DNA from 2 places in the Paenibacillus sp. FSL L8-0436 genome. Region 1 is predicted to be linked to the other one. Evidence: riboswitches for the same ligand, from Rfam matches in the RefSeq annotation. Region 1 holds a riboswitch; the other holds the start of a gene.
The links. Region 1 has a riboswitch for S-adenosylmethionine ahead of NSS79_RS28775 (methionine ABC transporter ATP-binding protein). Riboswitches for the same ligand answer to the same signal wherever they lie in the genome.
Positions count from the first base shown of each region.

Region 1 (3,414 bases):
AGAAGGAAACAGAATGGCCGCTCATCATCCTGGTGGATCACGCCGCTGAAACCGCTCAGACGCAAACCTCCTTTCTGTGGACTGTGTTCACCCGGTTTAATCCGGCGAGCGATATTTACGCAGAATCCGAGGTTAACCGCCATCACATTGGCTATAAGCTGCCGATTGTTATCGACGCCCGCATGAAGCCGGATTATCCGGATGAGCTGGAACCATGCGGGGATATTGTGAAGGTAGTCGACCAAAACTGGAAGAACTATTTCCCGATGCTTACAAAACTAAGTTAATGCTTCCGAAGCGAGTTTTGTGCGAAGTAGATTCAGGATGTAATGCTTACAAAACTAAGCGAATGCTTCCGAAGCGAGTTTTGTACGAAGTAGATTTCAGGATGTAATGCTTACAAAACTTTAAGGAGGACAAAACATGCTGCGGATATTACTGGGAGAACCGCCGCGCGAGAACGGCGGTGTACTGGCTGAAGCCATGGACAACATGGCGAAGCTTGCAGCAATGCTGCGCAAGGAAATGAACGCGCATGAGGACCACGACCATGAATACCGCAAGCTGGAGATATGGACGCGCGGGCTGATTTCCTCCTTGGACGAGTTGGAGCAAAGCTGGTTCGCGGCAGCCTTTTACCGGAAATTGGTTGTTGCCGGTTATATGGATGATATGACAGTGATCGAGCAGGGCGATTATGCCCGGTACGTTTATTTTTATAAAAATGGCTTTATTCGTGTCTTCTCACTGCTGGACAAGCTTGGAACTGTATTGAACAGTCTGTATAATCTCAACACGACCAAGGTCAAAGCCCATTTCTCATATTTCACCGTGCTGCGGCAATTTCAATTGCTCAAAGCGCATGCGCCGCTGGCGGAAGAACTGGAGAATATCAAGAACTCTTACCGGGAGCCGCTGCAGAATCTGCGCAAACGCCGCAACGCCGAAATTCATTATATGAATGCGGAAATGCAGGATGATCTCTGGCAAAGACATCAAGGGCTGCATGACAAAATTCAGCTTGAAGATTTGGACAGTCATCTGGAGGATTTGAAGCAGTGCCTTGAGATGGTGTGCAAATCTTTAAGCGCTTCGTTCCGTTACAGCAATGAGCAGTGGCGTAAAAACGCGGCAGCTTTGAAAGCAAGAGACGGCTCTAAGTAAAACTTTCCCTTTGACAAAAAACCTGAAACTTACTATACTTAGGCATGCATTCGTTTCTCACAGAAAAACGGCAACTAATTTCATATCATAATCTTATCGAGAGCGGCGGAGGGATAGGCCCGATGAAGCCCGGCAACCGATTTGTGTAATGCGCGTCAATCCGCGTTTTAGATGAATGTCATGGTGCTAATTCCTACAATACCGCGCGGTTTGCGGTCTTTGGCAGATGAGAAGGCATTGTTAATAAACGCACAGGGCCTCTTGCGATCTGCAATCGATCGTAAGAGGTCTTTTTGATGTTATAGGAATAGAAATAAAGAGAGGGGGACAGTAATTGATAGAGCTAAAAGGTTTAACCAAGGTCTACGGAAAAGGCAGCAAGGCCGCTACAGCGCTCTGGGATCTGAACCTGTCCATCAAAAAAGGTGAGGTTTTTGGAGTAATCGGCCATTCTGGAGCGGGAAAAAGCACCCTAATCCGCTGCATTAACCTGCTGGAGCGTCCGACAGAGGGTGAGGTATGGGTGAACGGTGTGGATCTGACGGCGCTGAATCAGAGGCAATTGCAGGTGCAGCGGCGTAAAATCGGGATGATTTTTCAGCATTTCAATTTGCTCACTTCGGCTACGGTATACGATAATATCGCCTTTCCGCTGCGGCTGATGGGCACTCCGGGAAAAGAAATTGACCATAAAGTGAAGGAACTGATAACACTGGTTGGTCTCGAACAACATCTGAACAAATATCCTGCCCAGCTGTCCGGTGGACAGAAGCAGCGGGTGGGCGTGGCCCGTGCCTTGGCTAGTGATCCCGATGTGCTGCTATGCGACGAAGCGACCTCGGCGCTGGATCCGCAGACAACGGATTCCATCCTGCGTCTGCTGCTCGATATCAACAAGCGATTTAATCTGACGATTGTGCTGATTACGCATGAAATGCATGTCATACAGAGCATCTGTGACCGGGTCGCAGTCATTCATGGCGGCGGTATTATCGAGCAGGGGAATGTCGCAGAGGTATTCCTGAAGCCCAAGCATGAAGTAACCAAGGAGTTTATCCGTAGTGAAACTCAGCAGGACGGGCCTCTTCGGGCGGCCATTGATGCAGTGAATGGTGAATTCGGCAAGGCCGTCAAGATTACCTTTTTGGGACAAAAAACGTACGAGTCTACCTTGTCCCATGTAGCCCGCGATACCGGGGTCAACTTTGCGATTTTGCAGGGGACAATCTCCACAATTAAAGATGTGCCTTACGGCCAGCTGATTGTCCGTTTTGAAGGGTCGCCTGAAGCGGTTGAAGCCACAGTCGCCGAGTTAACGGCGCAGGGGCTTGATGTGGAGGTGATTTCATAGTGGGCGGCTTGAATTTTAATACAATTAATTGGGAAGAAATGCTTGATGCTACAGTGGCTACATTAAAAATGTTGGCATTTTCCGGAATATTCACAATTATTCTTGGTTTACCACTCGGAATTGTGTTATATTTATGGGGAAGATCAAATAACATTGTTATCAGGGTAATTTACTCGGTATTATCGCTGCTTGTAAACATCCTGCGTTCCGTTCCATTTCTCATTCTAATGGTAGCATTGATTCCTTTCAGCAAGTCGATTATGGGGACTTCGATAGGTGTGCTCGGTACGATCCCGGCGCTGGTCATCGGTGCGGCTCCGTTTTTTGCCAGACTGGTGGAGACGGCACTGCGTGAGGTTGACCGGGGCGTGATTGAAGCAGCACAAGGAATGGGAGCTTCCACAAGGCAGATCGTTATGCGTGTACTTTTGCCCGAGGCTCGTCCAGGCTTGCTTGCCGGAGTGACCATCACTCTCGTTACGCTCGTTTCCTACACCGCGATGTCGGGGATGATCGGCGGCGGAGGTCTTGGTGATCTGGCAATCCGCTACGGTTATTACCGGTATGAGAAAGAAGTTATGATTATCTCCGTAGTGCTGATGGTTATACTAGTTCAGTTGCTGCAAATGGCTGGAGACCGGCTGGTCAAATTTTTTACCCGGAAATAAGGTACGTCCATATATAGCCTTATTCATACATTTAATAAAGGGGGATTTACAGATGAAGAAAGTACTGCTCACATTTTTCAGCTTGACCTTGGTATTGGTGCTGGCTGCTTGCGGCAACAATAACAATACCAATAACGTGGCCAATTCCGCCGCAACGAATGCACCAACAACAGATGCTTCTGCAGAGCCAACGACCGAACCGGCTGCAGAACCTGTAACCCTCGTGGTCGG
Region 1 covers NZ_CP151955.1:6,228,301-6,231,714, reverse strand. Annotated here, with positions in the region: gene NSS79_RS28785 (UbiD family decarboxylase) at 1-287, shown strand, start outside; gene NSS79_RS28780 (Cthe_2314 family HEPN domain-containing protein) at 424-1,164, shown strand; SAM riboswitch class I at 1,255-1,397, shown strand; gene NSS79_RS28775 (methionine ABC transporter ATP-binding protein) at 1,499-2,515, shown strand; gene NSS79_RS28770 (methionine ABC transporter permease) at 2,515-3,183, shown strand; gene NSS79_RS28765 (MetQ/NlpA family ABC transporter substrate-binding protein) at 3,236-3,414, shown strand, end outside.

Region 2 (3,414 bases), 3.2 Mb from region 1:
GGGTCTCGGGAATATTGTCAAAGTTCATCCCGTAGATCCCGGTAATTACGGTCAGCGGCATGAATATCGTTGTAATGGCTGTAAATACTCTCATAATTTCGTTGGCACGGTTGGCAATACTCGATTGGTACGCCTCGCGCAAGTTGCCCATAAGATCGCGGTAGGTCTCAAAGGTTTCAGAGATTTTGACCGCATTTTCATAAATGTCGCTAAAATACTTCTGCAGCTGGTCATCGATCAGGCGGAGGTCTTTTTTATTTAGGGTGTTGATAACCTCTTTCTGCGGTCCAAGCATCTTCTTCAGCCAGAGAATTTCGCTGCGCAGACCGATGATCTCGCTAAGATGCGATTTCTTGGTATGCATAAGGATATCCTCTTCCAGCTTCTCAATCCGCACTTCAATCCGGTCGCCGACAGAGAAATAGTTATCCACGACAGTGTCGATCAGATGGTACAGGAAGCGGTCCGGCTCGCTGACCTCCTGCTCCCACAGGATAGGTTTCAGCACACGTAGCTCATGGATCTTTTGTTTGGTGACGGTGATAATGTAATGTCTGCCGAGAAACACGTTCAGTGCACGGAGGAAAATCTCCTCGTCATCGAAACGGATACTGTTGACAACTATAAAATAATGGCTTTCATAAATTTCAATCTTCGGGCGCTGCTCCTCTTCGCTGAGGCAATCCTCAACGGCCAGGTCATGCAGATTGTATAGGGGCTGAAGCAGCTCCAAATCCTCAACATCCGCATCAATCCAGTAGAAGCCCTCTGTAGGGGCTGTCAGTGTTTCTTCAATATCCTCAATAGTTGTAAAAACCCCTGCGTTCACCAGCCGGATTTTCATCTGATTCACTCCTTCTGTCCCCGGTCTTCTCCAGGGATATGCTAATTAAAGCACAGAGAAAAAAATCAGCTTGGCCGGTGGTACAATCAATGAATCAGGCCAAATGACGTTTCGAGAGCATGAAGAAGAACTGCTCCCGCCGCCGGCAAGCTGATGTTAATCCTGTGTGGTAGCTCACTTTGCACGCTTAACTGCGCACCCGGGTCGCCTTCCATGCTTCTCTCACCTCTTCTTTTCGTCATTTATGGTATGAAACACTTGTCTAGTATAACGCCGGGGTATGCCTCTTTCAAGCAAAATTCTTTTCACTTTCAGGGGCTCTTTAGCATTGTATGGACTTGACGAAAAGGAGGTTCATGATTTAAAGTGAATTTTAAGAAAAACAACGTTTGACATTTTAGATTTTTCTAACTGAATACAGCTAAATCTTATCAAGAGCAGGTGGAGGGACTAGCCCGATGAAACCCGGCAACCGGCGTGTGAACGCACGGTGCTAATTCTTGCGGAAGCTTTGCAGGGGATATTTGAATCCCGGCAGAAGTTCTCTGGCAGATGAGAGAGGCGCATATGACTGCAAATCTATGACCTTTCTCGCCCGAGAAAGGTCTTTTTTGGTTGTATTTTAAACACAAGCCGTATTAGCGGCACTCAAATTCAGTTAAGGAGTGGACACAACAATGCCAATTAAAATTCCCGACAGCTTGCCGGCCAAAGAGGTATTATCCGGGGAGAATATCTTTGTAATGGATGAAAGCCAGGCCTTCCACCAGGACATCCGCCCCTTGAGAATCGCTATTCTGAATTTAATGCCGACTAAGGAAACAACGGAAACGCAGCTGCTGCGCCTAATCGGAAACTCGCCGCTTCAGGTTGATGTGATTCTGCTGCATCCCAGCTCCCATACCTCCAAGAACACTTCGGCAGAGCACTTGAAGAGCTTTTATAAAACCTTTGACGAAATCAGCCACCGCCGTCTGGATGGATTAATTGTTACAGGCGCCCCGGTAGAACAGATGGAGTTCGAGGATGTGAACTACTGGGAAGAGCTGAAAGAAATCTTTGAATGGAGCAAACACAACGTTACTTCGACCATGCATATCTGTTGGGCTGCCCAGGCAGGATTGTATCACCACTTTGGAGTGCGTAAGGTTAGCTTGGACGAGAAATGCTTCGGAGTTTTCCCGCACACCGTGAGCCATAATAACGTCAAGCTGCTGCGCGGATTTGACGAAGTGTTCCATGTTCCACATTCCCGTCATACCGACATTTCCCGTGAGGATATCCTCGCTAATCCGGATCTGCAGATTCTGGCCGAATCGGAGGAAGCCGGAATTTATCTGGTAGCGACACATGACGGCAGACAGATTTTCGTTACCGGTCATTCTGAATATGATCCTTTTTCCCTCAAATGGGAGTATGACCGGGATGCAGCCAAGGGGATGGATGTCGCACTGCCGAAGCATTACTATCCTAAGGATGATCCGCAGCGCACACCGCCGGCCGTCTGGCGGGCCCATGCCAACTTATTGTTTGCCAATTGGCTCAATTACTATGTATACCAGGAGACCCCTTACGATATTGGTCCAATAATTTAAAAGAGAAGACGTTAGCTGCTTCACACTATATAGAAATGATTACACCACATTTAGGAGGCTTACAGATGGACGAGAAACTTAGGATTGAAAGCAGACTGGCGCAAATTGGCTCACAGGAAGATCCCGGTACAGGGGCAGTAAATTATCCGATTTATAATGCAACGGCATTCCGCCACCCTAGACTCGGACAAAGCACAGGTTTTGACTACAGCCGCACCAAAAGCCCAACCCGCTCCGTGCTGGAAGAGGCGGCTGCGGAGCTGGAATCCGGGGATGCCGGTTTTGCCTGCAGCTCCGGGATGGCTGCGCTGACCACAGTGTTTGCGCTGTTCGGGCATGGGGACCATCTGGTGGTCTCGCTGGATCTGTACGGGGGCACATACCGGCTGCTGGAGCGGATTCTGTCCAAGTACGGGATCACCGCCTCCTATGTGGATACAAACGATCTTGATGCGCTGGAAGCGGCACGCCTTCCGAATACGAAGGCTGTATTTATTGAAACCCCGACCAATCCGCTGATGATGATTACGGATGTATCAGCCGTGTGTACGTGGGCCCGCCGCCATGGGCTGCTCACAATCGTAGACAATACGCTGCTTACCCCGTTCTTCCAGCGTCCGCTGGAGCTCGGGGCGGATATTATTGTCCACAGTGCCACCAAATATCTGGGTGGCCATAATGATGTCCTTGCGGGTCTTATCGTTACCAAAGGCACCGAGCTGTCAGCAGAAATGGCCATTCTGCATAACTCTCTGGGTGCCGTGCTTGCACCAAATGACAGCTACCAGCTGATGAAAGGCATGAAGACGCTGGCCCTGCGTATGGAGCGGCATGAGAGCAATGCGCTGGAATTAGCTCATTATCTGCTGGAGCACCCGGCTATTGCAGAGGTATTCCATCCGGGGTTGCCTGATCACCCGGGCTACGAGATTCAGAACCGCCAGTCCTCGGGCAACACCGGGATCTTCTCCTTTA
Region 2 covers NZ_CP151955.1:2,000,747-2,004,160, forward strand. Annotated here, with positions in the region: gene corA (magnesium/cobalt transporter CorA) at 1-844, opposite strand, end outside; SAM riboswitch class I at 1,270-1,403, shown strand; gene metA (homoserine O-succinyltransferase) at 1,522-2,439, shown strand; gene NSS79_RS09095 (aminotransferase class I/II-fold pyridoxal phosphate-dependent enzyme) at 2,505-3,414, shown strand, end outside.
Region 2: it holds a riboswitch for S-adenosylmethionine, as region 1 does, so the genes downstream of both, metA (homoserine O-succinyltransferase) here and NSS79_RS28775 (methionine ABC transporter ATP-binding protein) in region 1, are expected to answer to the same signal.